Regions from separate parts of the Pseudomonas sp. HP_14 genome, predicted to be linked through region 2. Evidence: predicted binding sites of a transcription regulator. Region 2 holds the regulator's gene; the other holds the start of a gene.

Region 1 (16,301 bases), on a different contig from region 2:
GGACGACGCGCCGCTGCATCACGTGGCGATGCCAGACAGCATGTCCAGTTCGCCGCTGGTGGTTGCGCTTGACCCGCGGGTTGATGAGCAGGTTGTCCAGGATCAGATGCAGACCACGGTGGAACCTGAGGTTGAGCCTGAAGTTGAACCGCCGGTTGAGCCCAGGGCGCAAGACGAGGCTGTGGTGGATGTGAAAGACGAAGAAATCAATCGGCCTTAGGATTGCCCTGCATCATCGCGATCGCGAGCAAGCTAGGCTCTTTTAACTGAATTGAAATGTGTTTTCTTTAGGAGCGCACGAGCAACGCGAGGCCGCGATGGCGGTATACCTGACCCGCCGCCATCGCGGCCTCGCGTTGCTCGTGCACTCCTACAGAGGCAAGCCTTGATCAATAGATACGCATAAACAAAAAAAGCGATTACGCTCACCGCGCAATCGCCTTTTTAACAGCCAGAAATCACTGTCAGAAGTCATCGTCCTTGTCGAAGCGACGCGCTTCACGCTGCAGTTGATACACGAAACGTTCAACCTGGCGCTGCACCAATCCGCTCATGTTATGAAAGCGAATCCCGGCAAACGTCGTGTTAACCCTTTCTTCGAAGTGCAGATACCGTAACTCAACTGGAGCGGTCATGGTGCCAAAGGGTAACTGAGCCACGAAACGCTCGTACACCTGACCCAGTTGCATGCGCTCTGAAACATCGCCTTCAAAACGAAGCTTGCAGCCGGTCGCCGAAATATCCAGCAGTTTGCCGCTCAGAGGAAATTTGAGTCGATCACCGCCCATCTCGATGCTGACCAACTGGGCCAGCTTCAATGCCGCGCGGAACGCATTGCGACGTTGATGGTAAATGACTTCCGTAGGCATGGGGCCACGGTAAAAACGCTCACCGTTGGCTTCATGGATGGTCATCGGCGCGCTGCTTTCCCACGCGATGCGTACGCCATCATGAAAACCTTCAACCCGGTAAGCTTCGCCGTTGGCGAGGAATTTTTCGCCGTCACGAGGGATCATTTCGTCGAGGGCAATGACATCGCTTTCGCGGTCGACCTCGATCAGATAGCTCTGAAAACGTTGGGTACGCTCATGAAAAGTAATGATCAGAGGATCATGACTTTCAAGTAGCAGCCGCAAGTTGGCGGCAATTTCCAAAGGCGTATTGAGTACCTTTGGGGGCTGCGGAGCATCTTCCGCACTTGAGCCATTCACTTTTTTCCATCTCCAGGCAAAATACGACAGCAACGCAATGGCAGGCATTTTGCCAGCATGCAAAGCGCCTTGATACAGAAAACTACGCTTGGCTTAACGGACGTGGCTTTGCACGTCCGGATGTCGATCCCCGGCTGTCATACAGCGTGGGCATATCGCCGGTCAGTATCCGCAACTGATGCGCAGTAGAGGCCTGCTGCATCTGGATAGAGCTGCCGTTTTGAGTGTTCAGTTGCTGGCACTGATTAATCAGCGCGCTCAACTCGTCTCCAGCCTTCATCAATTGCTCGCCCACTGACGAGTTTTCGGCGAGTGTGCTGAGGCCCTTACGATCCTGACTCAATCCCAATCCGCTGAGAATCTGGCTGCGTTTGCGGCCATGCTGCTCAAGCAAAATCACCAGTGCATGCTTTTTGGCAAGCACATGCTCCATTTCGACCATGTCGCGGCCGTGGAGGGCGAGGGACTCGGCCTGCAGAATTTCCAGCAATTGCTGGGCAGGAACCATGTCGTCGATCATCAGTTGGAGCAAAGTAGTGTCTTGCATCGCATGCTCTGGTTTTTAAGCGTCCAGAAGATCCAGCGCGAGCATTGGGCTAGCGCTGAGCTTCGAAATTAAGCAGCTTGCTGGCTACACGGTTGCTGTCTACTTGATAGCTGCCATCGGCGATTGCCTGTTTCAACTCTGCCACGCGGGCGCTGTTGACGGTTGGCAGGTCGCCCAACTTATCAGTGATCTTTTGCAACTGTTGAGCCTCACTGCTCAGCTTTACGGATTCGCCGGTGCTGCTGGTTTTTTCTGATGCTGCGGTCGCAACCGTTGCATCTGCCTTGCCTGCTTCCTTGGCGCTACCTGTACGGGTTGCGCCGCTTACTGCGGTGCCGCTATTAAGTCGGTTGAAGTCGATGACCATGATAAAAACTCCTCTGGTGTTTGGACGCTTGCCATGGTTTCGACCAAATGCAGAAAAACTTTAGCCTGCTAAGTGAAATCCATTTGCGATACCCGCAGAAATGGACCTCAAACCTCAGACGTTGTTTCGCAGTCTAGGAAAAACAAGCGTTTGACGCCAGCGTTCTATCAGATCACATAGGTGCCTCCACCTGGCCAGGGCCCGTAATGTTGGCTTTTATGATTCGTTTTGAGTTGAGGTTGCGCACCCGTATCTGCTCGTTGAAAGTCCCGTCGGAGAGCGCTTCGCCGGGCATCCGTACAGCGATAGAGCCACTTCGCGCAGTAATGACAACCTGGTCGCCTTTGCGCACCATCTGCGGCTGCTCAAGAAAGTTGGGAGCAATGATCTGATCGATGACCATTGGTCGGAGGATTTTTTGCCCCACAGCCTGATCTTCGGCAGACAGAAAGCCCTGACCCAGCAGGCCGATGTCCCGTTCGCGCATCGCAATGTCCTGTTCAGTCACGATGGCGTCGCGCTTGAGTGGCCTGACTGCGGTGACGACATTGCGGAACAGGCGCACTTGAGCGGGCACGAATACGGTCCATGGCGACGAGCCTTCGCAGCGTACGCGGGTTGTGACGCGGCCTACAGGGCGAGGGCTTTCGAGGCTCGCTGTCAATTCCTTGTCACAGAGCGGCATGCGCAGGCGCGGGTCCAGTTGCCGAACTTCAATTTCAAAGCGACCTTCGATCTGGCTGGTCGCCAAATAGTCTTCAACTGTGAATTCAAGAAACCCCTGAGTGACGCCGATAAGCTGTTCAGGCATTGTAAAACTGTCGGCCCGGCTGTAATTCGCCAGGGTTGCCAGGCACAGCAAAGCCAACGAACAAAGCAGGCTGCGGTTCTTGAAAATCGTGTGTCGGGAAATTGTCGTTTTTGCATTCATGACGTATAAAAAGCAAGGCCCGTGCCGCTTACCTGATCAGGTGCTGTGGCGATGGTTACTTTGATAGGGGAGTCGCAGCATGGCCGGTGTAATGGATTCAGTTAACCAGCGTACGCAGCTGGTTGGGCAGAATCGCCTTGAGCTGTTGTTGTTCCGTCTCAACGGCAAACAGCTTTACGGGATCAACGTCTTCAAGGTGAAGGAGGTGCTGCAATGCCCCAAACTCACCGTGATGCCTAAATCCAGTCGAATCGTGCGGGGCGTGGCGAATATTCGTGGCGGGACGATTCCTATTCTCGACCTGGCCATGGCAACCGGTTTGCCAGGGCAGATGTCGATTGATAACGCGTTCGTGATCATCACCGAGTACAACACCAAGGTTCAGGGTTTTCTGGTGGACTCGGTTGAGCGCATCGTGAACATGAACTGGGAAGAGATCCATCCGCCACCCAAGGGCACCGGCCGCGATCACTATCTGACGGCTGTGACGCGGGTCGATAACCAGTTGGTCGAAATCATCGACGTCGAGAAAATCCTCGCCGAAGTTGCGCCAATGTCGGAATCCGTTTCCGTCGGCGTGATTGATGAAGAAACGCACCATAAGGCCATTTCCTTGCGGGTGCTGACCGTGGATGACTCCTCTGTGGCACGCAAACAGGTGAGTCGCTGTCTGCAGACCGTTGGGGTGGAAGTGGTTGCGCTCAACGATGGTCGTCAGGCTTTGGAGTATCTGAAGCAGATGGTTGCTGAAGGCAAAAAGCCTGAAGAAGAATTTTTGATGATGATTTCCGACATTGAAATGCCGGAAATGGACGGCTACACGCTTACCTCCGAGATTCGTAATGATCCCCGGATGCAAAAATTGCACATCGTTTTGCACACTTCCCTGTCGGGTGTGTTCAATCAGGCTATGGTGAAGAAGGTCGGTGCGGATGACTTCCTCGCCAAATTCCGGCCTGATGACCTGGCAGCGCGGGTTGTTGACAGAATCAAGACAGCGGACATCAGCTAGGGGCGTCGCCCCTGGTGGTTTTACATGATTTGAGAGGCGGCATTTTGGCTACGGGTAATTTGGATTTCGAGCAGTTCCGGGTATTTTTGGAAAAAGCCTGTGGCATCCTTTTGGGTGAAAACAAGCAATACCTGGTTTCCAGTCGCCTCAACAAGTTGATGGAACAAAACGGCATCAAGACGCTTGGTGAGTTGATTCAGCGGATTCAGTCCCAGCCACGCAGCGGTTTGCGTGAGCAGGTGGTGGATGCGATGACGACCAACGAAACCTTGTGGTTTCGCGACACCTATCCGTTCGAGGTGATGAAGAACAAGGTGCTGCCCGAGGCAATCAAGGCGGCTCCCGGTCAGCGTCTGCGCATCTGGTCGGCCGCCTGCTCTTCGGGGCAGGAACCGTACTCGCTGTCGATGACTATCGATGAGTTCGAGCGCAGCAATCCTGGTCAGCTTAAATCCGGGGCGCAAATTGTTGCCACTGATCTGTCGGGCTTGATGCTGACCAACTGCAAGTCTGGCGAATACGACAGCCTGGCAATCGGTCGTGGTTTGTCTCCTGACCGGTTGCAGCGTTATTTCGACGTCAAGGGGCCTGGGAAGTGGGGCGTAAAGGCCCCGATCAAGAGTCGGGTCGAGTTCCGCGCCTTTAACCTGCTGGACAGCTACGCAAGTCTGGGCAAATTCGACATCGTCTTTTGCCGCAACGTGCTGATCTACTTTTCGGCCGAGGTGAAGAAAGACATCCTGCTGCGTATTCACGGCACGCTCAAGCCGGGTGGCTATCTGTTCCTCGGTGCTTCCGAGGCGTTGAACGGTTTACCGGACCATTATCAGATGGTGCAGTGCAGCCCGGGGATTATTTACCAGGCTAAATAAGTATCTGTGCATTGAAAAAGAGACCCTGGGGTCTCTTTTTTTTTCCGCACGGGAGCTATGGCTGGTTGCATGCAGGCTCGCTGCAATAGTTTTTCGTCGCGCGAAGTCGTTTGGTTGCGCGCATCAGCTCGTTTTAAGCCTGCAGGCGACCTGGAACAGGCAGGCCTCTTTGCCTTCTGCTGTTATATGCAATTTATACAGGTCAATGACATCGAGTCCCGTGTGTTCAATCAGGCGCCTAAGCGATGTCTCGGAGTAAAAGTTTATATGTTCGTGCCAATGCTTCTTTTTTAAATGTGGGTCGATTTCGTGCTCACGAATAACGGCTTCCATGGGGACCTCAAGATAGAGGACGCTGTCCGCCTGCATGATTTTTTTTATATCCAATAACAAGTCCGACGGGTAGGGGACGTGTTCCAGAACGTTGCTGCAAATGATGAGGTTGTATTGATTGCGGAAGGCTTCTTCCTTGTTGACTCTTCTGGCCCCGTCGATGACGGATTTGTTGCTGATGTCGTAGACGTCGAATACCTTGGCCTGGGTCTTGAAAGGCGTATTCTTGCCGGTGTCGCCGCCCCAGTCCAGAAGGCGAACAGGCGTTTCGACGTGAGGCTTCAAAAAGCTTTCGATCTCGTCGATATATCCAATTCCCGCATTCAGGTTGGTATTTCTAAGGGTGTAGCCTGGCTCGTATTGCTCCCGAAGATTGTTGTATTCCTCTCCGCGATAGTCATGGTAGAGACTGTTTAGCTCGCTGTCGGAAAAGCGAATGTCCAGAAATAAAAATCCACACTCCGAGCAGAGTAGAGAGTTGCAGATCGAATAGGCATGACCGTTCTTTATCGTTGAAAGCCCCCAGCTGTCATCGATCGTTACTGGTGCCCAGCCAAAAATACGATGGGATAGAAACGGCATGAGGATAGCAGGGGAGCGTTTCAGGTTTTCGCTAGCGCAGCAGACGCATTGGCTGGAAATACGGTCCCTTTTTAAGTGTGAAAGCGCGCCGGCGGTTTGCAGTTTCTGAACGGGGACTTCCATACATTTCGTTTCCTTTCTGTCTGAGTCTTGCCGGGGATAGTACGTCAGGCGTATGCAGGTGTGAAGTTTGCTGCGGGGGGGAAGGTGGTGCCAATGTTCAAGGGCTCGAACCGAGTGTTCGATATTCAACACCAGGCGGCCTGTCTGGCTTTTTGTAACCCCGTGCTGTCGGGGTATCAGTCGTGCCCGTTTGAGTAGTTTGACTTGCTGCAATCCAGAGCCCTGCTTTTGTCAATCTCAATCTCAATCTCAATCTCAATGTCGGTGGGCGATCTGTCGGCAGAAAATCGGCGCGTTGCGCGGCAATGGCAACTTTACGGCGTTCACCTTGCCGCTTATGGCACTCGCAGCGGAAATGCCTTGCCGCTTTTCTGGCATTGTCTCTGCCTGCCACCTCGCCAACCCCTTGAAACAGGGCGTTTCTCAGATTGGCACGCTGATTGCTATGTCTCTATCAAGAAAATCTGGTCAACCGGTAAAGGTTTCCCGAAATGAGCATCAGCTTCGATAAAGCGCTAGGCATTCACGAAAAGGCACTGAGCTTCCGCGCGCAGCGTGCCGAAGTGCTTGCCAACAACATCACCAACGCCGATACGCCTAACTACAAGGCTCGCGATCTGGACTTCTCGTCCGTGCTGGCCGCAGAAAGCGACAAGGCAAAAAATGGCAAGTTTGGCCTGAACATGACCAATAGCCGTCATATCGAAGCTGAAGGCCTGGGCAATACAGACGGTACCTTGATGTACCGCACGCCGTCTGCGCCTTCACTGGATCAGAACACCGTCGATGCTCAGGTTGAAGGCGCCAACTACGCGGAGAACTCCGTGGGTTTCCAGGCCAGCTTCACCCTGCTCAACAGTAAATTCAAAGGGCTGGTTGCAGCCCTTCGCGGAGAGTAATTCATGTCTCTAGCCAACGTCTTCAATATTGCCGGTAGCGGCATGAGTGCTCAGACCACTCGTTTGAATACCACCGCCAGTAACATTGCCAACGCCGAGACCGTGTCTTCGAGCATGGATCAGACCTATCGCGCCCGTCACCCGGTGTTCGCGACGGTTTTCCAGCAAAGCCAGCAAGGCGGCGGTTCGCTGTTTCAGGAGCAGGGCGAAGCCGGGCAGGGCGTACAGGTCAACGGCATCATCGAAGATGCTTCCAACCTTGAAGCACGCTACGAGCCCAATCACCCGTCTGCTGATGGCAATGGCTACGTGTACTACCCGAACGTGAACGTCGTTGAAGAAATGGCCGATATGATTTCTGCCAGCCGCTCGTTCCAGACCAACGCGGAAATCATGAATACCGCCAAATCAATGATGCAGAAGGTCCTGACCCTCGGTCAGTGATAAGGGGCGAATAAATGGCCGTTGAAAACGATGTATCAACGAATTTTATAAATGCGTTGCAAAACCCTGCCGCGTCTTCTTCTTCGAAGAATGACGCGCTGGGCAAAGATGCTTTCTTGCAGTTGCTGGTTACTCAGATGAAGAACCAGAACCCGCTGGAGCCGCAGGACAACGGTGAGTTCGTTGCTCAGCTGGCGCAATTCAGCAGCCTGGAAAGCATGCAGAACCTGACGTCGACAGTAGACAGCATTGCTGGCCTCTATCAATCGTCGCAAGCGCTGCAGGCCTCTTCGCTGGTCGGGCGCTCGGTCATCGTCAATGCCGGTTCTACCACCGTCGATACCACTAAAGGCATGACCGGTTCGGTTGTTGTGCCGTCGGCAAGTTCGGTGACAACTGTGAAGATTTATGACCCACAGTTGAACCTGGTCAAGACCATTGATATGGGCACCCAGTCTGCCGGTAACGCAAGTTTCACCTGGGACGGCACCAATGATGCCGGTGAAAAAGTGGCTGCAGGCAACTACAGCTTCGTGGCTAACGGTTCTCTGGAAGGCAAGTCGACTTCGTTGGCGACTTATCTACCTGCAACGGTCAATAGCGTAACGACCGGGGTTAACGGTGCAGAAATGGTACTCAATCTGGCCGGCGGCCAAAGTATCGGTCTGTCCCAAGTAAAAACTATCGGAATTTAGAGCCGACTCGACGGCGAAGGAGTGTTACATGTCATTCAATACCGGTCTTAGTGGGCTCTATGCGGCGAACAAAAGTCTCGACGTGGCGGGCAACAACATTGCCAACGTTGCGACCACGGGTTTCAAAGCTTCCCGTGTGGAGTTTGCCGATCAGTACGCGCAATCCATCCGCGGTACTTCCGGCAACACCAACGTCGGCAGCGGCGTAAGAACAGCAGCGGTGTCCCAGCAGTTTACCCAAGGCACCCTGACCACCGGTACCGCCAACAGCCTTGACCTGGCGATCAACGGTAACGGCTTCTTCATGATCAGCAACAATGGCGAAAGTCTGTATACCCGTGCCGGTGCATTCCACACCGACAAAGAAGGCTATATCGTCAACAGCTCGGGCATGAACCTGCAGGGCTATAACGTTGATGCTGATGGCAACGTGGTAACCGGCATTGTGCAGAACCTGCGTGTCGATTCGTCGAACCTGGCGCCAAACCCGACTAACAACGTAACGATCACGTCGAACCTGAACTCCACCGCTGTTGCTCCTACGGTTTCTCCGTTCGACCAGTCGAATGTCAAAACGTACAACAGCACGTTCAGTACTCCGATCTACGACTCTCAGGGTAATCAGCACTCTCTGGATCAGTATTTCGTGAAAACCGGTACTAACACTTGGGACATGTATACCCTGATTGACGGTCGTTCTATTGATAGTCCGGCGACGACGTCTCCTGACGTGGTGACGCCGAGCGTCAACACTCTGACCTTCGACTCATCCGGTAAGCTGGTCAGTACGACAGTCAAGTCGCCGGTTCCAGTTCCTCCAGCACTGGCCAACGTTGCTGTGAATGCTGACGGCACGATGCAGATCAATAACTGGAACCCAGCGCTCAACTCAGGTACGGCCACAGTGCCTAACTGGGTGGATAACGGTGCTGATCCTGCGGTAGGCGGCGTCCAGTTGGATATGTTGGCAACCACACAAACTGCTTCGGTTTCCGGTGCTATCGCCAAGAGCCAGAACGGCTACGCGACTGGCCAGATCAGCTCCATGAACGTCGACGCTACCGGTAATATGTTCGCCACCTACACCAACGGTCAGTCGAAGGTAATCGGTCAGGTGTCGCTGACCAACTTCGCCAACGTCCAGGGGTTGTCTCCTGCGGGCGGCACCAACTGGCGTGAAACGTTCGCCTCGGGCGTGCCGGTTACGGGCGCTCCTCAGTCGGGCACCCTGGGTGACATCACCGGGCAGGCGCTGGAAGACTCCAACGTCGACCTGACCATGGAGCTGGTGAACCTGATCAAGGCGCAGAGCAACTATCAGGCTAACGCCAAGACGATCTCCACCCAGAGCACTATCATGCAGACCACTATTCAGATGGCTTGATGAAAGTCGCTGTATAAGCTGCTCCAGAAAGCCCCTTTTCGAAGGGGCTTTTTTATGGGCGTTTGAATAATAAAACTCGGTCCTACAGTAAGTAATAAATTCCGGATACGTCACGCAATGACCTTGGAAATTTCCCACGCACGATGATGTGAGAATAAAACTTCCTCAATAAAAAACCGATCACGGTAAAAAGGGAGTTTTCATGTCGTTCAATGTTTCTATTGGTGGAATAAAAGCAGCAAATAAAAGACTCGAAGTGACGGGTAATAATATCGCCAACGTTGGCACAGCCGGATTCAAATCGTCACGGGCGCAGTTTTCCGCCTTGTATTCATCCTCGTATCTTGGGAGTGGGCAGAACTCGGTGGGTGATGGCGTGCGCCTGGCTTCCGTCAGACAGAACTTCAATCAGGGCGAGAGCATGACCACTTCAGGGAGCCCGCTTGATATGCGGATCCAGGGCAACGGCTTTTTTGTGGTCAGTGATCGTGGCTCTCTTGCTTACACCCGGGCCGGCGCCTTCCTCAAGGATGCGCAGGATTATGTCGTCGATGATGAAGGAGGGCGTCTGCAGGGGTATGCCGCCAATGACAGCGGCGAAATCATGACAGGGGTGCGTGCTGACCTGAAAATTGACACGTCGAATATCGCACCCAAAGCGACTACGCGGATTGCTGGAAATATCAACCTGGACGCTTCACTGGCCTCGATGGCGCAGGTGCCGGTATTTGACCCGGGAAATCCCGCTACTTATACGCGCATGACCAGCCGGACGATCATGGATGAAGGCGCCGATCCGTTGCCGCCTGCTGAGCATGAGCTCAAGCAATACTTCGTCAAAACTGAAGATAATCAGTGGTCGATGTACGTCTTGATTGATGGGCGTAACCCTTTGGATCCGGCCAGTGTCAGCCCGCAACAGGTGACGCTGGAAAAGGCTGCGGACGGCACGGTGCGCTTCTCGGGCAATAACCAGCACATCAGGAAAATATCCGATACCGAGTTTTCGTTACAGGGCTGGCGACCCGCAGAGCAGGTCGGCGCGGCCTGGGTAGTCAATGGTTTTGCCAATGGCGGGGCGGTGTCGTTGCCCCTGAGTGATGGTCCGGCGAGTGCGCTCAATGTTGGCGACGCAGTGATGCAAAGGCCGGTGCCGGTGTTCAAGGCAACTGACGTGAAAACCTATAGCCGGGTGTTCGCCAGTGCGATCTTCGACAGTCAGGGAAAGCAGCACGAGCTGAAGCAGTACTTTGTCAAAGACGGGGCGAACAGTTGGCAGATGCATGTGCTGGTCAATGACCACAACCCTTTGAACCCGGAATCAAAAGAGCCATTGACGGCCAATGCGGTATTTAACGCTGATGGTTCGCTGAGGTCATTGACGGGCTCGCCGGGCTTGATGAATGGCGGCGCCAATAGCTTGCAGCTTGAGGGGTGGGTACCGGCGATGGCTCGCGATCCCGGGACGAGTCGCGAGCGCTGGATCTCCAATGGTGCGGCAGCTGCCGATGGCGGCATTGCAATCGATTTGACCACGCTGCGTCAGCACAATGCGCCGAGCAGTCGTTCGTCACAGCAGGTTGATGGTCACTCGGCTGGGCAGTTGAACGCGTTGATCATTGGTCGCGACGGGATTCTGCGAGGCGGATTCAGTAACGGCCTGACCCGCAATATTGGTCAGGTGATGCTGGCCAATTTCGCCAATCTGCAAGGTTTGCAGCCTCAAAGTGATACGCGCTGGACCGAAACCATTGCTTCGGGCCCGGCAGATTACGACGCGCCGGGCGCGGGTGGTCTGGGAGGGATTATCGGTGGGGCGCTGGAAGGGTCAAATGTCACCCTGGCTGACGAGTTGATCGCGTTGATTCAGGCGCAAACAGCCTATCAGGCCAACTCGAAAGCGATTTCCACCGAAGTGACGTTGATGCAGACGTTGATTCAGTCGACTTGATCAGATCGAGCAATCTGACTTTATAAAGGAGCCGTTAAGTCGTTTCCAGCCCTTGCCGGGGCTGGTCTGCGCGCAGACGACACGGTCTGCGCCTTGCCATTTGTAATAGCTGGCGTTTTTGGCCTGGCTGGCGGGTGTGATCATCGTCAGGGTTATGGCGATGATCAGGGCGTAACCTGCATGAGTGTTCATGTCAGTGTTCGGGCGCTCTATGGGGTGCGTTGAGGCAGAGCCTATCACTGAGCGAGTTTGATTCAGAGTCATTTTCTGGCGCAGATTTAATCTTTGCGTAGTTTTTTTGGCGGCTCAAACCGCTTCACTCTCGAAATGTGGCAATCCTCCGCCACATTCCGGCCATGGACTTCAGTCAGCGCCGCTGGCGTGTCCGTTTTTGCTGAACAATCAGTGCTTTGTATCGCGTCTGACAAGTTGGTCCGGATATTGCTATCTCCCTGTTAGAACAGCTACAGGCGGCAAGCGTCTGTCAGAGGAGGATGACTGTGGACAAGTTGCTTTACGTTGCGATGAGCGGTGCATCTGAAAACGCCGTTGCGCAAAAGGCTCATGCCAACAACCTGGCAAACGTATCGACCAATGGCTTCATGCGTGACTTGGAGCAGGCGCGTTCGATGCCGGTATTTGGCGAGGTTCAGCCTTCGCGTGCCTATGCCATGAGCGAACGTCCCGGTACTGACTTCAGTGGCGGCGCATTGATCGAAACCGGTCGCGAACTGGATATCGCGGTCAAGGGGGATGGCTGGATTGCCGTTCAGACCCCTGACGGTGGTGAGGCTTATACCCGTAGCGCAGGCATGAATATTGATGCCGTGGGTGTGCTTCGTGCTGGCAACGGTTTGCCGGTCATGGGCAACGGCGGTCCTATTGCCGTGCCGCCTCAGCAGCAAATTGAAATCGGCGCCGACGGCACCATCAGCGTTCGTTCGTTGGGTGAAAGCGCTCAGGTGATGGCCCAGGTAGACCGCATCAAGCTGGTCAGACCTGACGTGTCCACCATGGAAAAAGGTCCTGATGGCTTGATCCACCTCAAGAGCGGTGCCGCTGCTCCGGCAGATGCCAACGTTCAGGTCGAGTCGGGTTTCCTGCAGGCCAGCAACGTTAATGCCGTGGAAGAAATGACCGCCGTGCTTGCGCTGTCCCGCCAGTTTGAATTGCACGTCAAGATGATGAAAACCGCCGAGACCAATGACGAGTCCGCGACTCGCATCTTGCAAGGCTAACGATTGATAGCTTGCGTCGATGATCCGACGCTCGAGGAGATTCAAGAATGCTTCCAGCACTGTATGTAGCCAAAACCGGTCTTGCCGCTCAGGACATGAACCTGACGACCATTTCCAACAACCTGGCAAACGTGTCGACCACTGGCTTTAAAAGTGATCGTGCTGAATTCCAGGACCTGCTTTATCAGATCAAGCGCCAGCCGGGTGCTCAGTCGACCCAGGACAGCGAATTGCCGTCGGGTCTGCAACTGGGTACCGGTGTGCGCATTGTCGGCACGCAGAAAAACTTCACTGCCGGTAGCCTGGAAACCACCGAGAACCCGCTCGACATCGCGGTCAACGGTCGTGGTTTCCTGCAGATCATGCAGCCGGACGGCACTATCGCTTACACCCGTGACGGTACTTTCCACCTGGACGGCAACGGCCAGATCGTGACCGCCAACGGTTACGCGCTGGAGCCTGCAATCGTGGTTCCGCAAAACGCCCAGACCTTCACGGTCGGTCAGGACGGCACTGTGTCGATCACCCTGGCGGGTGCTGCTGCAACGCCGCAGATCATCGGCAACATCCAGACTGCTGACTTCATCAACCCGGCCGGTTTGCAGGCTCAGGGCGGCAACCTCTTCCTGGAAACTGCCTCCAGCGGTGCACCACAAGTCGGTACGCCTGGTTTGAACGGTCTGGGTACTACGTTGCAGAACACCCTGGAAGCTTCCAACGTCAGCACCGTTGAAGAGCTGGTGAACATGATCACCACTCAGCGCGCTTACGAGATGAACTCCAAGGTCATCTCCACCGCTGACCAGATGCTGCAGAACCTGACGCAGAATCTGTAACACCTTGATGTACCTGTTTGACCTGTTGCTGTACCCGCTCAATTCGACGAGGCGTCTGCCTGACGCCTGCTACACCGCGAGGTTTTAAGTGTCATGAAACGGCTATCTGTTCTGCGGTTTTCAATGTTGGTGGTGCCATTCTGTGGAGTTGCTCTGCTGGCAGGCTGCGTTGCGCCCAATGCCAAACCTAATGACCCTTATTACGCGCCGGTGATGCCGCGTACACCGCTGCCCGCTGCGGCGAACAACGGTTCGATTTATCAGGCAGGTTTTGAGCAGAACATGTACGGCGATCGCAAGGCTTTCCGCGTGGGCGACATCATCACCATTACCCTGTCGGAGCGTATGGCGGCGAGCAAGGCAGCCAGTTCGGCCATCACCAAAGACAGCACCGCCAATATCGGTCTGACCTCGCTGTTTGGTTCCAGCCTGGTCACCAACAACCCGATTGGTCGTAACGATTTGAGCCTGAGTGCAGGCTACAACGGTGCGCGTTCTACTGAAGGCGATGGCAAGGCTGCGCAGAGCAACAGCTTGACCGGTTCGGTCACGGTCACTGTTGCCGACGTGATGCCTAACGGCATTCTCGCCGTGCGTGGCGAGAAGTGGATGACCCTGAACACCGGTGATGAACTGGTGCGTATTGCGGGTCTGGTTCGCGCTGATGACATCGCCACCGATAACACCGTTTCGTCCACTCGCGTGGCCGATGCGCGCATTACGTATTCAGGTACTGGTGCATTTGCCGATTCGAGCCAGCCAGGCTGGTTTGACCGGTTCTTCCTCAGCCCGTTGTTCCCTTTCTGATAGCGGGATAAACATGATCAATCTCAAGCAACTGCTCGCGGCCGCACTGTTGTTGTCCGCCGCGTTCGGCGCTCAAGCCGAGCGTCTGAAGGACATCGCCAGTATTTCCGGCGTACGGGCCAACCAGTTGATCGGTTATGGTCTGGTAGTCGGTCTCAATGGTACGGGTGACCAGACCACGCAGACCCCGTTCACCTTGCAGACCTTCAACAACATGCTGGCTCAGTTCGGCATCAAGGTGCCAGCCGGTTCTGGCACCGTGCAGTTGAAGAACGTTGCAGCGGTAGCGGTGTACGCAGACTTGCCTGCGTTCGCCAAGCCGGGGCAGACCGTCGACATCACTGTGTCGTCGATTGGTAACTCGAAAAGTTTGCGCGGCGGTGCGTTGTTGATGACCCCCATGAAAGGTGTCGACGGCAACGTCTATGCGATTGCTCAGGGCAACCTGGTGGTGGGCGGTTTTGATGCTGAAGGCCGAGACGGTTCGAAGATCACCGTCAACGTTCCGTCGTCCGGTCGTATTCCTGGCGGCGCCTCGGTAGAGCGCGCTGTACCAAGCGGTTTCAACCAGGGTAATACGCTGACGCTGAACCTGAACCGTTCGGACTTCACCACCGCCAAGCGCGTGGTGGACAAGATCAATGATCTGCTCGGCCCGGGTGTTGCCCAGGCGCTGGATGGCGGTTCGGTGCGTGTGACTGCGCCGCTGGATCCGGGGCAGCGTGTCGACTATCTGTCGGTGCTGGAAAACCTCGAAATCGATCCGGGTCAGACCTCTGCCAAAGTCATCATCAATTCGCGTACCGGTACCATCGTGATTGGTCAGAACGTCAAGGTTTCGCCTGCGGCTGTTACGCACGGCAGCCTGACAGTGACCATTACCGAAGACCCGATTGTCAGCCAGCCAGGACCGCTGTCCGGTGGTCAGACGGCTGTGGTGCCGCGCTCCAAGCTGAATGCGCAGCAAGAGCTGCACCCGATGTTCAAGTTCGGCCCTGGTACTACCCTGGACGAGATCGTCCGTGCGGTTAACCAGGTGGGCGCTGCGCCCGGCGACTTGATGGCAATCCTTGAAGCCTTGAAGCAGGCCGGCGCGTTGCAAGCCGACCTGATCGTGATCTGAGGACGTTGTCGATGGATATGCCCAAGGGCCCGATTTCTTCAGCGGTCGATTCAGGTGCCTACACCGACCTCAATCGCCTGAACTCGTTGAAAACCGGTGATGTGAACAGCGACGCCAACCTGAAAAAGGTTGCGCAAGAATTCGAGTCGCTGTTTGTCAGTCAGATGCTCAAGGCAATGCGCTCCGCCAACGAAGTGCTGGCCAAGGACAACCCAATGAATACTGCCGCAACCCGGCAGTATCAGGACATGTACGACCAGCAGCTCTCGGTGACGTTATCCGGTCGTGGTAACGGTATCGGGCTGCAGGATGTGCTGATGCGTCAGCTGTCCAAGACTCGCAACATGCACACGGCAGCAACCGCTGATGCGGCAAAAGGCGATGCTTCGACTGCTGCAAACGGTCTGGCTGCCAGCGTTCAGCAGCGGCCGTTGTGGGCAACCCGTTCGGCGGCGAGTGACAAGTCCGCCGTTGTCGCCGAAGGGCGCAACGATATGGCTGCGCTCAATTCCCGGCGTCTGGCGTTGCCGAGCAAGCTTACTGATCGATTGCTGGCGGGCATCGTGCCGGCTGGCGCTACCGAGTTGTCGCCTGTTGCCCGCACTAATGTGGCGAGCAAAAGCAGTGGCAATGGCGACTGGACAATGGACCCGAATCTGGCTCCTGCGACACCGCAGTACGTGCGCAGCATGGCTCAGCCGCCATTGGCTCCGGCCAAGCGCGCGTTCGGTAACTCTGATGAGTTCATGGCGACGATGTTGCCACTGGCCAAGGACGCTGCTGCGCGCATTGGCGTGGATCCGGCGATATTGGTGGCGCAGGCTGCGCTGGAAACCGGCTGGGGTAAATCGATCATGCGTCAGCAGGACGGTAGCAGTAGCCACAACCTGTTTGGCATCAAGGCCACGGGTAGCTGGAACGGTGCGCAAGCCCGGGCAATTACCAG
Region 2 (16,301 bases):
ACCCCTTCGGCGTCGGCCAGACCGTCACAATGGGCATCATCAGCGCCACCGGCCGCAACCAGTTGGGCCTGAACACTTATGAAGACTTTATTCAGACTGACGCAGCAATCAACCCGGGCAACTCGGGCGGTGCGCTGGTTGACGCAAATGGCAACCTGACCGGTATCAATACAGCAATTTTCTCCAAGTCCGGCGGTTCTCAGGGGATCGGCTTTGCGATTCCGACCAAGCTGGCGATGGAAGTGATGAAATCAATCATCGAGCATGGCCAGGTGATTCGTGGCTGGCTGGGCATCGAGGTGCAGCCACTGACTCAGGAACTGGCTGAGTCATTTGGCCTGAAGGACCGCCCGGGTATCGTCGTGGCGGGCATCTTCCGTGACGGTCCGGCACAGAAAGCCGGATTGCAGCTGGGAGACGTGATTTTGAGCATCAACGGCGAACCCGCCGGTGATGGTCGCCGCTCGATGAATCAGGTAGCGCGCACCAAGCCCAGCGACAAGATCGCCATTCAGGTCATGCGCAACGGGAAGGAAGTAAAACTCAACGCCGAGGTCGGCCTGCGTCCGCCACCTCCGCCGTCGGCTACGCCGGTTGAGGAGCAGTGATCACTGAGTGCGTAGATACCTGTGGGAGCGAGGCTTGCCCGCGATAAGAGCACTGAGGTTTATCTGATAAACCGTGGCGGCCTTATCGCGGGCAAGCCTCGCTCCTACAGGTGTGACGATGGTGAGACCGGATTTTTACAACCCCGCCAAACCATCCAGCAGTGCTTGATTCTGCTCCGGCGTGCCAATGCTGATCCGCAGGAACTGGGCAATGCGCTTCTGCTTGAAGTGCCTAACAATGACACCCTGCTCGCGCAGCTTCGCCGCGATACCGGCAGCGTCGTGTTGTGGGTGACGGGCAAAAATAAAGTTGGCCGCCGATGGCAGCACTTCAAACCCGAGCGTTTGCAGCTCGCTGGTCAATGCATCACGACTGGCGATAACCGCATTGCGGGTGAACTCAAAGTGCTCACGATCTTCGAAGGCAGCAGCAGCCCCAACAATGGCCAGACGATCCAGCGGATAAGAGTTGAAGCTGTTCTTGACCCGCTCCAGCGCCTCGATCAAATCCGGATGCCCCACCGCCAGGCCGACTCGCAAACCTGCCAGTGAGCGCGACTTTGACAATGTCTGGGTCACCAGCAGGTTCGGATAACGATCCACCAGAGAGATCGCCGTCTCGCCACCAAAATCGATGTACGCCTCGTCAACGACAACCACAGAATCGGGACTCGCCTTGAGCATCTGCTCAACAGCGTCCAGCCCCACTACGCAACCTGTTGGCGCGTTCGGGTTAGGAAAGATGATCCCGCCATTAGGCTTGGCGTAATCCTCAACCCGGATCTGAAACTGCTCATCCAGCGCGATAGCGTCGTACTCGATGCCATACAAACCGCAGTAGACCGGATAGAAGCTGTAGCTGATGTCCGGAAACAACAACGGTTTGCCGTGCAGGAAAAAAGCGTTGAATGCATGTGCGAGCACTTCATCCGAACCGTTACCCAGAAATACCTGGCCGGGTTGCACGTCGTAATAGCTTGCGACTGCCTGCTTCAGCACGTCGCTGTTCGGGTCAGGATAAAGACGCAGATCGTCGGTCAGCTCGGCACGCATCGCGGCCAAAGCTTTAGGCGAAGGGCCGTAAGGGTTTTCGTTGGTGTTGAGCTTGACCAGTTTGGTCAGCTTGGGCTGCTCACCCGGCACGTAGGGCACCAGACCGTTGACGAAAGGACTCCAGAATTTACTCATGCTCAGTTCCCCTGCCCTTCGTTATCGATGATGCGGTACTCGGCGCTGCGTGCGTGCGCAGTCAATGATTCGCCACGAGCCAGTACCGATGCGGTCTTGCCAAGTTCGGATGCACCTTGCTGCGAGCAATAGATGATCGACGAACGCTTCTGAAAATCGTAAACACCCAGCGGCGATGAAAAGCGCGCGGTGCCGGAGGTCGGCAATACGTGGTTGGGACCCGCGCAATAGTCGCCCAACGCCTCAGACGTATGACGACCCATGAAGATCGCGCCCGCATGTCGAATCTGCGGCAACCAGGCTTCCGGGTCTGCCACCGACAATTCAAGGTGTTCCGGCGCAATACGGTTGGCGACCTCAATGGCCTGCTGCATATCAGCAACCTTGATCAGCGCACCACGGCCATTGATCGACTTGTCGATGATCTCTGCACGCTCCATGGTCGGCATCAATTTGGCGATGCTCGCGGCCACCTGATCCAGAAAGTCTGCGTCCGGGCTCACCAGAATCGCCTGAGCGTCTTCATCGTGCTCAGCCTGGGAAAACAGATCCATCGCAATCCAGTCCGGATCGGTTTTGCCGTCACACACCACCAGAATCTCGGAAGGGCCGGCAATCATGTCGATACCAACCTGACCGAAAACGTGGCGCTTGGCGGTGGCTACATAAATGTTGCCCGGCCCGACGACCTTGTCGACACGCGGCACGCTTTCAGTACCGTAAGCCAGCGCAGCAACGGCTTGGGCGCCACCAATGGTGAACACGCGGTCAACTCCGGCAATACAGGCCGCGGCCAGCACCAGCTCATTGATTTCCCCACGCGGAGTTGGCACCACCATGACCACCTCGCCCACTCCCGCAACTTTGGCCGGAATAGCGTTCATCAATACCGATGACGGGTAAGACGCCTTGCCACCCGGCACATAGAGACCAGCGCGATCCAGCGGCGTGACCTTCTGGCCGAGTACCGTGCCGTCGGCCTCGGTGTAGGTCCAGGAGTCCTGTTTCTGTTTTTCGTGGTACATGCGCACACGATCTGCGGCTTTTTCCAACGCTGTGCGCTGGGCTGGAGTGATGCGGGTCAGCGCCAGTTCAAGACGCTCGCGAGGCAGAATCAGGTCAGCCATGGAAGCGACCTGCAGGCCGTCGAAGCGCTCGGTGAACTCTACCAGCGCGGCATCGCCACGCTCACGCACAGCCTTGATGATGTCGAGGACACGCTCGTTGACCGAATCGTCAGACACACTTTCCCAGCTCAGCAGATGATCCAGATGATGCGCGAAATCCGGGTCAGCAGCATTGAGTCGGCGAATTGCAGTCGGTGCGGTCATAGCGAGAGCCTCATAGGAATGGCAAAAACTCAGGCGCCCTAAACTAGCAGTCGTTCCGCTTGGGCACCTGAGAATTCTGGCTATGAGGCGGATAGACGGGCGCAACTTAACGTTGCGCGGGTAAGTCAGCCGCGGTGTCGTGACTCCACTGCATTGCGCAGGGTATCGATAAGCGACTGGATGCGGGCGTGCTGCATTTTCATGGAAGCCTTGTTGACCACCAGACGAGAACTGATCGTAGCGATCAACTCTTGAGGCTCCAGACCGTTAGCACGCAGGGTGTTGCCGGTGTCCACGACGTCGATGATCTTGTCTGCCAGGCCAATCAGCGGTGCCAGCTCCATGGAGCCATACAGCTTGATGATGTCAACCTGACGACCTTGCTCGGCATAGTAACGTTTAGCGACGTTGACGAACTTGGTTGCAACGCGCAGACGGCCTTTCGGCTCGGCAGCCCCAATAGCGCCAGCAGTCATCAGACGGCACTTGGCAATTTGCAGATCCAGTGGCTCATACAGGCCCTGGCCGGTGTATTCCATCAGCACATCTTTACCGGCAACGCCCAGATCAGCAGCACCATGTTCAACATAAGTCGGCACATCGGTGGCACGCACGATCAGCAAGCGCACATCGGCCTGGGTCGTGGGAATGATCAGCTTGCGGCTCTTGTCCGGATTCTCGGTTGGCACAATGCCCGCTTCGGCGAGAAGCGGCAGAGTGTCGTCGAGGATGCGGCCCTTGGACAATGCGATGGTCAACATGGGAAACGTCAGTCCTTATCAGGAAACTTCTGCCCGTGCGCAATCGGCGCCGAACAAAACCTGATGCCGGTTCAACACGGGCACCAGGTGAAACGAATCAGAATTCACACGCCGTGAAGCGCGCAATACCTGACGCCCGAACCACAATTGGCTCGGGCGGCAGGTCGTTCAACTACTAGCCCGGAACGCGGCGAATCTTCGCGCCCAGCATCTGCAGTTTCTCTTCAATGCACTCGTAGCCACGATCTATATGGTAGATGCGGTCGATGAGCGTGTCGCCCTGAGCAACCAGAGCGGAGATAACCAGGCTGGCCGATGCACGCAGGTCGGTGGCCATGACTGGCGCGCCTTTGAGGATCTGGGTACCGGTGACGATGGCGGTATTGCCCTCGACCTGAATCTGCGCGCCCATGCGATGCATCTCGTAGACGTGCATGAAACGGTTTTCGAAGATGGTCTCGATCACTGCACCAGTGCCTTCGGCGATGGCATTGAGCGAGATGAACTGCGCCTGCATGTCAGTAGGGAATGCCGGGTAAGGAGCGGTACGCACGTTAACAGCCTTCGGACGCTTGCCGTGCATGTTCAGCTCGATCCAGTCAACACCGCTGGTGACTTCAGCACCCGCTTCCTGCAGCTTGAGCAGCACCGCCTCCAGGATGGTCGGATCGGTATCCTTGACCTTCACGCGGCCGCCAGTAGCAGCAGCAGCCACCAGATAGGTGCCTGTCTCGATACGGTCCGGCATGACCTTGTAGGTCGCCGAGTCCAGGCGCTTCACGCCATCGATAGTGATGGTGTCGGTACCGGCGCCGTGAATCTTCGCACCCATCGCAATCAGGAAGTTAGCCAGGTCGACAACTTCAGGTTCACGAGCGGCGTTTTGCAGGACGCTACGGCCGTTAGCCAGGCTCGCGGCCATCATGATGTTTTCGGTACCGGTCACACTGACGGTATCGAAGAAGAAATTTGCACCGCGCAGGCCGCCTTCAGGGGCCTTGGCCTTGATGTAACCACCTTCGACATCAATGATTGCACCCATGGCTTCCAGGCCACGAATGTGCAGGTCCACTGGACGCGAACCGATCGCACAACCGCCAGGCAACGCAACTTCAGCTTCGCCGAAACGAGCAACCATAGGACCAAGCACGAGGATCGAGGCGCGCATGGTCTTCACCAGCTCATACGGAGCAATCAACGTCTTGATCGTACGCGGATCAATTTCAACGCTGAGCTTTTCGTCGATGACAGGCTCGATGCCCATGCGACCGAACAGCTCGATCATGGTGGTGATGTCGTGCAGGTGCGGCAGATTCTGTACGGTTACCGGGCCATCAGCCAGCAGCGTAGCGGCAAGAATCGGCAGGGCAGAGTTTTTCGCCCCGGAAATGCGGATTTCGCCATCAAGACGAACGCCGCCAGTAATAATCAATTTATCCATTAGAGTCTCGACGCCAAGTGGCTCAGGTGCGCTCGGCCCACGCAGCGCGGCTGAAAAATTTCATGGTGACCGCGTGGATGCTGCCATCGGCAATCCAGGGGTTCAAATGCGTGTAGATCTGTTGCTGACGCTTGACCGGGCTCAGCGCGGCCAGCTCGTCATTGATCACGTTCAGCTGGAAGCTGCAGCCTTCGCCTTCAACTTCAACCTGGATCTCGGGCAACTTCCCTTCAAGGAAGCTCTTAACTTCTACGGCGTGCATGCTAAACCTCTATTGGCGACCTACGCGCGCGGGTCGGCCATCATACAAAAAAGCCCACTCAATGCGAACCCCGCAACGCAGGACCCGGACGAGGGGCTTTCATAAACGGGGGATCAATGATCGTGGAGCAGTTCAGTCAGCTCTGAGACCTGAGCAATCTTGCGCATGTCTTCCGGCATCGAGCGGATGCTGACATCCTTGCCAGCGTCTCGTGCATCGCGCATGAAAGCCAGCAACAAGGCCAGGCCTACACTGCTGGATTTTTCAACGCCTGCGCAGTCCAGCACAACGGTCGGCAACTCACTCGACTTGATCAACGCGGCGCCCTGCTTGCGCAAAGCCGGACCGGTCAAATAGTCGAGCGTGCCGATCAATTGCAACTCACCCGGCGCGACGAGCCGTACGACTGATTCTGTCATTGCGCGCCCGGACCCGCTGCTTCTGGCGCCTTCTCTTTAGCCTTGGCAACTTCACCTGCCCAGCTATTGATCGTCTCGTCCAGATTATTACCGTTACGCTGCATCGCATCAGCGAACTGATCACGGAACAGCTTGCCGATGTTGATGCCGTTAATGATCACGTTGCGTACTTTCCACTCGCCGCCAATCTTGACGAGCGTGTAGGACACCGGATAAACCGCGCCATTGTTACCCTTCACCTGCATTTCAACGCTGGTGCGGTCCGCGCCTTCAGCCTTTTCCGGGGAAACAGTGATGCCCTGATTGTTGTACTCCAGCAATGCGTTGCCATAGAACTGCATCAGGCTACGCTTGAAGTTTTCCTGAAAACGCTGCATCTGCTCAGGAGAAGCATTGCGTGAATACTTCACGGTCATGATGCTTTTGGAAATGCCGTCGGCATCTACCACCGGGCCAACGATGCGGTTCAAGGCATCATAAAAGGCGCCAGGATTACTTTTGTACTGTTCTTTGTTGGCTGCCAGATCGCTCAACAATTCCTTGGTGGTGCGATCCACCAGATCATGAGCGGACGGTGTGGCGGCAGCATTGCCCAGCATTGGTAACAGTGCCAGCAACACCAACAGACCACGGCGCACGATTGAGATCATCTAAAAGCTCCTCATTTAGCGTCTTTACTCACGGTATTGAGCAGGAATTTTCCGATAAGGTCTTCCAGCACAAGCGACGACTGCGTGTCATGGATAGTGCTGCCATCCTTCAGCAACCCGTCGTCGCCACCCACGCTGATACCCACATATTTTTCACCGAGCAAGCCTGCGGTCAGAATCGACGCAGTGGAATCGACAGGCAGGTTGTTAACCTTTTTCTGCACTTCCATCGTCACTCGACCTGTAAAGGTATCGCGATCCAGATCGATCGCAGTGACCTTGCCGATCGTCACGCCTGCCATGCTCACCTTGGCTCTGACAGTCAAACCGGCAATATTGTCGAAATTTGCATAAAGTTTATAAGTATCAGTGCTGGCACTGGAGCTCAGACCGCTGACGCGCAGGGCAAGCAGGAGCAAAGCCAGTATCCCGGCCAGCAGGAACAGGCCGACACCTGTTTCGATGGTGCGGTTTTGCATCAGAAATCTCCAAACATCAATGCGGTCAGAATAAAGTCCAGGCCCAACACGGCCAGGGAGGCATACACGACGGTCTTCGTCGTGGCACGGCTGATCCCTTCGGAAGTGGGCTCGCAGTCATAACCCTGAAACACGGCAATCCAGGTCACCACGAAGGCAAATACGACGCTCTTGATAACGCCGTTAATCACATCATCTACAAAAGAAACGCTGTTTTGCATGTTCGACCAGAACGAGCCTTCATAGACTCCCAGCCAGTCGATCGCTACCCAGGAACCTCCCCAGATACCCACTACGCTAAAAATCATCGCCAACAGAGGCAGTGAGATGAATCCGGCCCAAAGCCTCGGCGCAGCAATGTACTTGAGCGGGTCGACGCCAATCATTTCCAGGCTGGACAACTGCTCGGTGGACTTCATGTTGCCAATTTCAGCAGTTAATGCAGAGCCTGCACGACCGGCGAACAACAACGCAGTAACCACTGGCCCCAGCTCTCTCAGCAATGTCAGGGCAACCATTTGCCCAACCGCTTGCTCGGAACCGTATTTGGTGAGGATGCTGAAACCCTGCAGCGATAGCACCATGCCGATAAACATGCCCGACACGACGATGATCGCCAGCGACATGACACCCACCGAATAGAGCTGTCGGACGAGCAACTGAAAGCTGCCGCCAATCGAACTGCGCCCCAGCAAGGCATGAACCAGAAAAATCGCTGAACGTCCGAGAACTGCCAGGATATCTATTGCGGAACGCCCAAGCAGGCGTATCCGCTCCATTAATGACTTCTTGCGCATCAGCGCTTCCCCAAAAGATCTTCGCGATAATCCGGCGCAGGATAATGAAACGGCACCGGGCCGTCCGGATCGCCGGTCATGAATTGACGAATGCGTGGGTTATCCGAGCCCATCAGTTCCTCGGGCGTACCCTGCCCCAGCACCTGACCGTCGCCCACAACATAAAGGTAATCGGCGATACTCGCCGTTTCGTCCAGATCATGAGAAACCACGACACTGGTGATCCCGAGCGCGTCATTAAGCAGCTTGATCAGACGCACCAGAACCCCCATCGCAATCGGGTCCTGCCCCACGAAGGGTTCGTCGTACATGAGAATTTGCGGATCAAGAGCAATCGCGCGGGCAAGCGCCACACGACGTTTCATTCCGCCCGACAGTTCATCAGGCATCAACTCGATAGCACCGCGCAGCCCCACCGCCTGCAATTTAAGCAAGACAATGTCGCGAATCATTTCTTCCGGCAGCTCGGTGTGAACGCGCAATGGAAAGGCAACGTTCTCGAATACATCCAGATCAGTGAACAGCGCACCGCTCTGAAAAAGCACACCCATATGCTTGCGCGCATCGAACAGATCGCTGCGCGACAGGGCGGGCAGGTTCTGACCGTTGACCCATACTTCGCCCGCAGAAGGCCGTAACTGGGCGCCCATCAGACGCAGCAATGTGGTTTTGCCGCTGCCCGAAGGTCCCATGATGCCGGTGACTTTGCCACGGGGAATACGAATATCGACATTTTCGAAAATGCTGCGCGTACCGCGCTTGAAGGAAACGCCCTTCAGCTCGATCGCGTAGGCGTTATCGGCGCTCATCTAAACTCCTTGCGATGCAGCCTCACGTTCAGCTGCCGAGTCCCTGGCGGGAGACATGCTGTCCCGGTGGGCTGAACAGGCCGCGAACTATACCACCGCTATAAGGCGCCGCCCAAGAGAGAAGCCGATCAATCAATATCACCGCACACAATTTGCGACACTTCACGCAAAGGCAGCCCGCTTTTCGTCATCCGCAACGATTAAAAACAAACCTCGACGATCAGACGTGAGGGAATCGCGCATTACCGCTATAATCGCCGCCTTTTAACGAGCTGACCGATTTTCCACATGAACCAGACCAGCGACCTTATCCAATCAGCACAACGCACCATTCGCCTCGAAATCGAAGCGGTGGAAGGCTTGTTAGCGCATATCGATGCGGATTTCGTCCAGGCTTGTGAGATGATTCTGGCGAGTAAAGGGCGCGTTGTTGTGGTTGGCATGGGCAAGTCCGGCCATATCGGCAAGAAAATCGCTGCCACACTGGCAAGCACCGGCACCACGTCTTTTTTTGTGCACCCTGCCGAAGCCAGTCATGGCGATATGGGCATGATCACCTCCGACGACATCATTCTGGCCTTGTCGAACTCGGGCACTACCGCCGAAATAGTTACCTTGCTGCCCCTGATCAAACGCCTGGGCATCAAGATGATCAGCCTGACCGGCAACCCTGAGTCGACTCTGGCGGAAGCTGCAGACGTCAATCTCAACGCCCACGTAGAACATGAAGCCTGCCCGCTGAATCTGGCCCCGACCTCGTCCACGACCGCAGCGCTGGTCATGGGTGACGCATTGGCGGTCGCATTACTGGAAGCCCGCGGTTTCACAGCCGAAGACTTCGCGTTCTCGCACCCGGGTGGCGCACTGGGCAGACGCCTGCTGCTCAAGGTCGAGCACGTCATGCACAGTGGAGAACAGCTGCCGAAAGTGCAACGCGGTACCCTGCTTCGTGACGCACTGATGGAAATGACCCGCAAAGGCTTGGGTATGACCGCCATTCTCGAAGCTGACGGGCAACTGGCCGGGATCTTCACCGACGGCGATTTGCGCCGCACCCTGGATCGCCCTATCGACATTCGCCAGGCGATCATAGACGACGTAATGACAGTGCACGGCAAAACGGCCCGCCCTGAAATGCTCGCTGCTGAAGCGCTGAAAATCATGGAAGACCACAAAATCGGCTCACTCATCGTCGTCGACGAAAAAGATCATCCGGTGGGCGCTTTCAATCTGCAGGACCTGCTGCGTGCAGGCGTCATGTAATGGAGACGTACAAATGACCACCGACCTGCTGCAACGCGGCAAAAATATCAAACTGGCGATTTTCGACGTCGATGGCGTGCTGACCGACGGCCGCCTTTATTTCCTCGAAGACGGCAGCGAATTCAAGACTTTCAACACGCTGGACGGCCAAGGCATTAAAATGCTGATCGCCTCGGGCGTGACAACAGCCATAATCAGTGGCCGCAAGACCCCCGTAGTCGAACGCAGGGCCAAAAATCTGGGCATTGAACATCTTTATCAGGGCCGTGAAGACAAGCTCGTGGTACTCGACGAGCTGCTCGCGCAACTTGGCTTGAATTACGAACAGGTCGCTTATCTGGGTGATGATCTGCCAGACTTGCCAGTCATCCGGCGTGTCGGCCTGGGCATGGCAGTAGCCAACGCAGCTACTTTCGTGCGGCAACATGCCCATGGCATTACCCAGGCGCGAGGCGGCGAAGGCGCAGCCCGCGAGTTCTGTGAATTGATCATGAGCGCTCAGGGCAGCCTTGAAGCAGCCCACGCAGCCTACTTATAGAAGCCATTTATGCTTAGCAAAAGAATTCGAACGTTTCTGATCCTCGGTGTGTTGGCATTCCTGCTAGCGGCTGCAGGCTACTGGAACATCAGCCCGGAAAGCTTCATGGAGCAACCGGCTGCAGCGGTGGATGAAAGCGCCATCGACTTTTACGCGATCAATGCGCACAGCGTGCAGTATCTGCCCGACGGCAAACTGCAGTACGAGATGACCGCCGACAAGGTCGAGCACATCAAGGCTACCGATGTAACAATGCTGACCACGCCAGACCTGCAAATGTACCGTGGCACCCTTTACCCTTGGCATATACAGAGCAAAACAGGTGAAGTGTCCCCAGGTGGCGAGCAAGTGGAATTGATCGATTCGGTTCGCGTAGCACGAACCGACGACAAAAAACGTACGACCATTATCACTAGTAGTCGCATGACCGTATTCCCGCAGAAGCAATATGCGCAGACCGAGCAAGCCGTTAGAATCGACGGCGCAGGCGGTGTGACTACGGCCAAGGGAATGAAAGCGTATTTGAACGACGGCAGGATGGACCTGCTATCTAAAGTAAGAGGACAGTATGAGGCTCGTTAAAACCCTTCCTTTTTTGCTCGGCCTGGGTGCAGCACTGGGAAGCGCGAGCGCCTGGTCCCTGCCGACTGATCGCGATCAGCCGATCCACATCCAGTCCGATGACGCACAACTCGACGACAAGAAAGGCGTTGCCACCTACAAAGGCAACGTAATCATCACCCAGGGCTCGATGAAGATCACCGGCAACACCGTGACCATCACACGTAATGCCCAAGGTGAAGTCGACGTATTCACGTCTGTCGGCAACCTTGCCTACTACGAGCAGAAGCCGTCAGTGGACAAGCCTATCGTTCAAGCCTACGCGATCACTATCCAGTACTACGCTGCCCAGGATCGTATCGTGCTGATCGACAAGGCCAAGGTGATCAACGATGGCAACACGTCCGAAGGCGAAAAAATCGTTTACGACACCGTGAAGCAGATCGTCAGCGCAGGTCGCGCCAATGGCGGCAGCAAAGTGACTACGCCGCGTCCGCGTATCGATATGGTTATCCAGCCGAAAAAGAAACCCGACCAGCAGAAGGCCCAGTAAATGGCGACGCTGAAAGCCCAGCATCTGGCTAAAAGCTACAAGGGCCGTCAGGTCGTTCGTGATGTGAGCCTATCCATTGAGAGCGGCCAGATCGTAGGATTACTGGGGCCTAACGGTGCCGGCAAGACCACCTGCTTCTACATGATTGTCGGTCTGGTTCAGGCGGATCAGGGCCGCGTGCTCATTGACGACCTGGATGTCAGCCATCAACCAATGCACGGCCGTGCACGTGCGGGTATCGGCTATCTGCCTCAGGAAGCCTCGATCTTCCGCAAGCTGTCCGTGGCAGACAACATCATGGCGATTCTCGAAACCCGCCAGGAACTGGACCGCGACGGACGCCGCAAAGAGCTGGAAAGCCTGCTGCAGGAGTTCCACATCACCCATATTCGCGACAACCTGGGCATGAGCCTGTCCGGTGGTGAACGCCGTCGGGTAGAGATCGCCCGCGCACTCGCTACCTCACCGAAATTCATTCTGCTCGATGAACCTTTCGCAGGCGTAGACCCGATTTCGGTAGGCGACATCAAGCAGATCATTCATCACTTGAAAGCCAAGGGCATTGGCGTTCTGATCACCGATCACAACGTTCGTGAAACCCTGGATATCTGCGAAACCGCTTACATCGTCAATGACGGGCAATTGATCGCCGAGGGCGACTCGGAAACCATTCTGGCAAATCAGCTGGTGAAAGAGGTTTACCTCGGCCACGAGTTCCGCCTGTAAATAACCGCAGCGTCTGGCCTCTGAAGGCCAGCAACCTGGGGGGTTAGTTCTGACACTTTTAAAATGCCAGCACTCCCCCTAGGCAAACACTTCGGTTTCAGGCATATAATTTGCTTATGTAGGCGCCTCGGCGCTCGGTAGTGGATGGCGCATGTGCGCCGGCGAATAAGGTGTTAAGCCCCAGCCATGAAACCATCGCTAGTCTTGAGAATGGGCCAGCAGCTGACGATGACGCCGCAGCTGCAACAGGCCATCCGCTTACTCCAACTGTCTACGCTGGACCTCCAACAGGAGATTCAGGAGGCACTGGAGTCAAACCCCATGCTGGAACGCCAGGAAGAAGGCGACGACTTCGACAACGCCGATCCGTTGGCTGACAACATCGAACAGAAGCCGAACCCAGACGTTCAAGAGCCGACCTATCAGGAGTCCGCACCAACCGTAGACAATCTTGAAGAGGGTGACTGGAGCGAGCGCATTCCCAACGAACTGCCCGTCGACACCGCCTGGGAAGATGTCTATCAGACCAGCGCCAGCAGCCTGCCCAGCAATGACGACGATGAGTGGGACTTCACCACCCGCACATCGGCCGGTGAAAGCCTGCAAAGCCATCTGCTCTGGCAACTGAACCTTGCGCCAATGTCCGATACCGATCGCCTGATCGCTGTGACCCTGATCGACTGCATCAACAATCAAGGTTATCTGGACGAAACGCTCGAAGAAATTCTTGATGCCTTCGACCCCGAGCTCGATATCGAACTCGACGAAATCGAAGCCGTTCTACACCGTATTCAACAGTTTGAACCCGCAGGCATCGGCGCCCGCAACCTCAGCGAGTGCCTCTTGCTGCAACTGCGTCAGTTGCCTGCGAAAACCCGCTGGCTCAGCGAAGCCCAACGCCTGGTCAGTGATTTCATTGATCTGCTGGGCAGCCGCGATTATTCACAGCTGATGCGGCGCATGAAACTCAAGGAAGATGAGCTGCGCCAGGTCATCGAGCTGGTACAAAGCCTTAATCCGCGACCAGGCTCGCAGATCGAATCAACCGAAGCAGAGTACGTGGTCCCGGACGTCATCGTGCGCAAGGACAACGAGCGCTGGCTGGTCGAGCTGAATCAGGAGTCGGTTCCCCGGCTGCGTGTAAACCCGCAGTACGCCGGGTTTGTTCGCCGCGCCGACACCAGCGCCGACAACACCTTCATGCGCAACCAACTGCAGGAAGCCCGCTGGTTCATCAAAAGCCTGCAAAGTCGCAATGAAACCCTGATGAAGGTGGCGACACAAATCGTCGAGCACCAGCGCGGTTTCCTTGAGTATGGCGATGAGGCGATGAAGCCTCTTGTCCTGCATGACATCGCCGAAGCAGTAGGCATGCACGAATCGACTATTTCCCGGGTTACCACCCAGAAATTCATGCATACCCCACGTGGCATTTACGAGTTGAAATATTTCTTCTCAAGCCACGTAAGCACCTCGGAAGGCGGTGAGTGTTCGTCCACAGCCATTCGCGCGATCATCAAAAAACTGGTTGCAGCGGAAAATCAGAAAAAGCCGTTGAGTGACAGCAAGATCGCTGGTTTACTGGAGGCACAAGGCATTCAAGTAGCCCGTCGCACAGTTGCCAAATACCGCGAATCACTTGGCATAGCGCCTTCAAGCGAACGCAAGCGACTGATGTGACGAGAGGTACAGTAGTAACCGTACCACCGCTCCACGTTACGGTTTTTACGCAACCCGGTTGCTAGCCACAGCGTTCCAGTGGCAGGCAAAAGCCTGCCTCTTTATGCACTGGCAATAAGGAGAAAGCGGTATGCAAGTCAACATCAGTGGACATCAACTGGATGTGACCGACGCCCTACGCGACTACATCACCGAAAAACTCGGACGACTGGAGCGCCACTTCGACAAGATCACTAATGTGCAGGTCATCATGGAGGTCGAGAAGCTGAAACAGAAAATCGAAGCCACCCTGCACATCCCCGGCTCAAAGGTCGTCGCCAATGCGGAACATGATGATATGTACGCGGCAATCGACCTTTTGACCGACAAGCTGGATAGACAACTGCTCAAGCATAAGGAAAAGCAGCTCAGCCTCCTTCAGGGCGCAACGGCTCGCTGATACCCCCAAAACATGATCCGACTAGAAAATATCCTGACCCCCGGCCGTTCGCGTGCGAACGTGTCGGGCGGCAGTAAAAAACGTGTACTCGAACAAATTGCCAACCTGATCGGCGAGCAAGTGGCTGATCTCGATTCGCAAGTCGTGTTCGAGAGCCTTGTTGCCCGTGAAAAACTTGGTTCTACCGGCTTTGGTAATGGCATTGCCATTCCTCATTGTCGCTTGAAGGGGTGCAGTGCCCCCGTCAGCGCGTTGATACGGCTGGATGCCCCTATTGATTTCGACGCCATCGATGGTGCGCCAGTGGATCTGTTGTTTGTCCTGCTGGTACCTGAAGCCGCTACCGATGAACACCTTGAGCTGCTTCGCCAGATCGCCAGCATGCTGGACCGCACTGAAGTGCGCGACAAGCTGCGTAAGGCCCAGACTGGCGATGAGCTTTATAAAGTGGTGCTGGACGTACAGAACGGGCATTAATCATGCGTATGATCATCGTAAGCGGTCGCTCAGGCTCCGGCAAAAGCACGGCGCTGGACGTACTGGAAGACAACGGCTTTTATTGCGTTGACAACCTTCCGGCGGGACTGCTCCCGGAGCTGGCCGAACGTGCCCTGATCAATACTGAGCTGGCTGAACCGTTACTGGCCGTCTCCATCGATGCCCGTAACCTGCCCAGTCACCTGACCCGCTTCCCGCAGATGCTGGAAGAGGTGCGTTCACGCAATATCCAATGCGATGTTCTGTACCTGGACGCAGATGAGTCGACCCTCTTCAAGCGCTTCTCGGAAACCCGCCGCCGCCATCCGCTGAGTAACGCCAATCGTTCGCTGGCAGAAGCCATCCGCGACGAGACGACGCTGCTTGGGCCGATCATTGATCTTGCCGATCTGAAGATCAACACGACCCACCTGAATCTTTACCAGTTGCGCGATACGCTCAAGCTGCGACTGCTGAACAAGCCTGAGCCAGGTACTGCGTTCCTGATCGAGTCTTTCGGTTTCAAACGCGGTATGCCTGTGGATGCCGATCTGGTATTCGACGTACGTTGCCTGCCCAATCCTTACTGGAAACCGGAACTGCGAGAGCAATCGGGAAAAGATCAACCTGTTATCGACTATCTGGCCGCACAGCCTGATGTCGAAGAGATGTTTCAGGACATTTTCACTTATCTCAACAAGTGGCTGCCGCGCTTCGCTGCCAGCAACCGCTCGTATGTCACCATTGCCATTGGCTGCACCGGCGGGCACCATCGCTCGGTATACCTGACCGAGCGTTTGGGTCAGGTCCTGCAACAATCCCTCAAAAACGTTCAGGTTCGCCACCGCGACTTAAGCTGAAAGGACTTTCCCTGCGATGCCCGCTCGTCAAATTACCATTATCAACAAGCTGGGCCTGCACGCCCGCGCAGCCGCCAAGTTTGTAGGCGTCGCTGGCAAATTCCCCTGCCAGATCCGTGTGGGGCGCTCACCTGAAAGCATGGTTGACGGCAAAAGCATCATGGCGGTGATGATGCTCGCTGCCGGCAAAGGAACAGACATCCACCTTTCAACCGAAGGCGATCAGGAACAGGCCGCGCTGGATGGTCTGGTTGAGTTGATCAATAACAAGTTTGATGAGGGGGAGTAGAGCGGCGCCTGCGTCAAAAGATTTTCTTGACCAGCCCATCTGTCTGCCGCCAAGATTTTTATCTTAAATTTTAGATATAAACCGAGGCGATTATGGCTCTCCAATTTCATGAAAGCCCTTTTCATGTCACGCATGATGATGAAACTGCCAGCAAGATGGCCCTCAAAATG

The links. The regulator sigma-54, encoded in region 2, starts transcription at its own class of promoters, with help from an activator protein. The targets are predictions, from matches to a motif close to ANTGGCATNNANNTTGCTNT.
Region 1: a site for sigma-54 is predicted at 6,406-6,425, ahead of flgB (flagellar basal body rod protein FlgB). Genes of this name have one in related genera too.

What each region holds. Positions count from the first base shown of each region.
Region 1 covers NZ_JBTOQI010000033.1:91,065-107,365, reverse strand. Annotated here, with positions in the region: gene ACYASS_RS18165 (MFS transporter) at 1-220, shown strand, start outside; gene ACYASS_RS18160 (flagellar brake protein) at 465-1,211, opposite strand; gene ACYASS_RS18155 (flagella synthesis protein FlgN) at 1,294-1,758, opposite strand; gene flgM (flagellar biosynthesis anti-sigma factor FlgM) at 1,808-2,125, opposite strand; gene flgA (flagellar basal body P-ring formation chaperone FlgA) at 2,298-3,056, opposite strand; gene ACYASS_RS18140 (chemotaxis protein CheV) at 3,136-4,068, shown strand; gene cheR (protein-glutamate O-methyltransferase CheR) at 4,113-4,940, shown strand; gene ACYASS_RS18130 (class I SAM-dependent methyltransferase) at 5,064-5,978, opposite strand; gene flgB (flagellar basal body rod protein FlgB) at 6,470-6,877, shown strand; gene flgC (flagellar basal body rod protein FlgC) at 6,881-7,321, shown strand; gene ACYASS_RS18115 (flagellar hook assembly protein FlgD) at 7,336-8,016, shown strand; gene flgE (flagellar hook protein FlgE) at 8,045-9,400, shown strand; gene ACYASS_RS18105 (flagellar hook-basal body complex protein) at 9,603-11,351, shown strand; gene ACYASS_RS18100 (hypothetical protein) at 11,352-11,543, opposite strand; gene ACYASS_RS18095 (flagellar basal body rod protein FlgF) at 11,852-12,589, shown strand; gene flgG (flagellar basal-body rod protein FlgG) at 12,637-13,425, shown strand; gene flgH (flagellar basal body L-ring protein FlgH) at 13,549-14,232, shown strand; gene ACYASS_RS18080 (flagellar basal body P-ring protein FlgI) at 14,246-15,355, shown strand; gene flgJ (flagellar assembly peptidoglycan hydrolase FlgJ) at 15,367-16,301, shown strand, end outside.
Region 2 covers NZ_JBTOQI010000011.1:229,510-245,810, reverse strand. Annotated here, with positions in the region: gene algW (Do family serine endopeptidase AlgW) at 1-608, shown strand, start outside; gene hisC (histidinol-phosphate transaminase) at 744-1,796, opposite strand; gene hisD (histidinol dehydrogenase) at 1,799-3,127, opposite strand; gene hisG (ATP phosphoribosyltransferase) at 3,253-3,888, opposite strand; gene murA (UDP-N-acetylglucosamine 1-carboxyvinyltransferase) at 4,064-5,329, opposite strand; gene ACYASS_RS10645 (BolA family protein) at 5,352-5,591, opposite strand; gene ACYASS_RS10640 (STAS domain-containing protein) at 5,705-6,010, opposite strand; gene ACYASS_RS10635 (MlaC/ttg2D family ABC transporter substrate-binding protein) at 6,007-6,660, opposite strand; gene mlaD (outer membrane lipid asymmetry maintenance protein MlaD) at 6,672-7,139, opposite strand; gene mlaE (lipid asymmetry maintenance ABC transporter permease subunit MlaE) at 7,139-7,936, opposite strand; gene ACYASS_RS10620 (ATP-binding cassette domain-containing protein) at 7,936-8,745, opposite strand; gene ACYASS_RS10615 (KpsF/GutQ family sugar-phosphate isomerase) at 9,034-10,008, shown strand; gene ACYASS_RS10610 (KdsC family phosphatase) at 10,022-10,546, shown strand; gene lptC (LPS export ABC transporter periplasmic protein LptC) at 10,556-11,128, shown strand; gene lptA (lipopolysaccharide transport periplasmic protein LptA) at 11,115-11,660, shown strand; gene lptB (LPS export ABC transporter ATP-binding protein) at 11,661-12,386, shown strand; gene ACYASS_RS10590 (RNA polymerase factor sigma-54) at 12,573-14,066, shown strand; gene hpf (ribosome hibernation-promoting factor, HPF/YfiA family) at 14,197-14,505, shown strand; gene ptsN (PTS IIA-like nitrogen regulatory protein PtsN) at 14,518-14,982, shown strand; gene rapZ (RNase adapter RapZ) at 14,985-15,842, shown strand; gene ACYASS_RS10570 (HPr family phosphocarrier protein) at 15,859-16,131, shown strand; gene ACYASS_RS10565 (helix-turn-helix domain-containing protein) at 16,224-16,301, shown strand, end outside.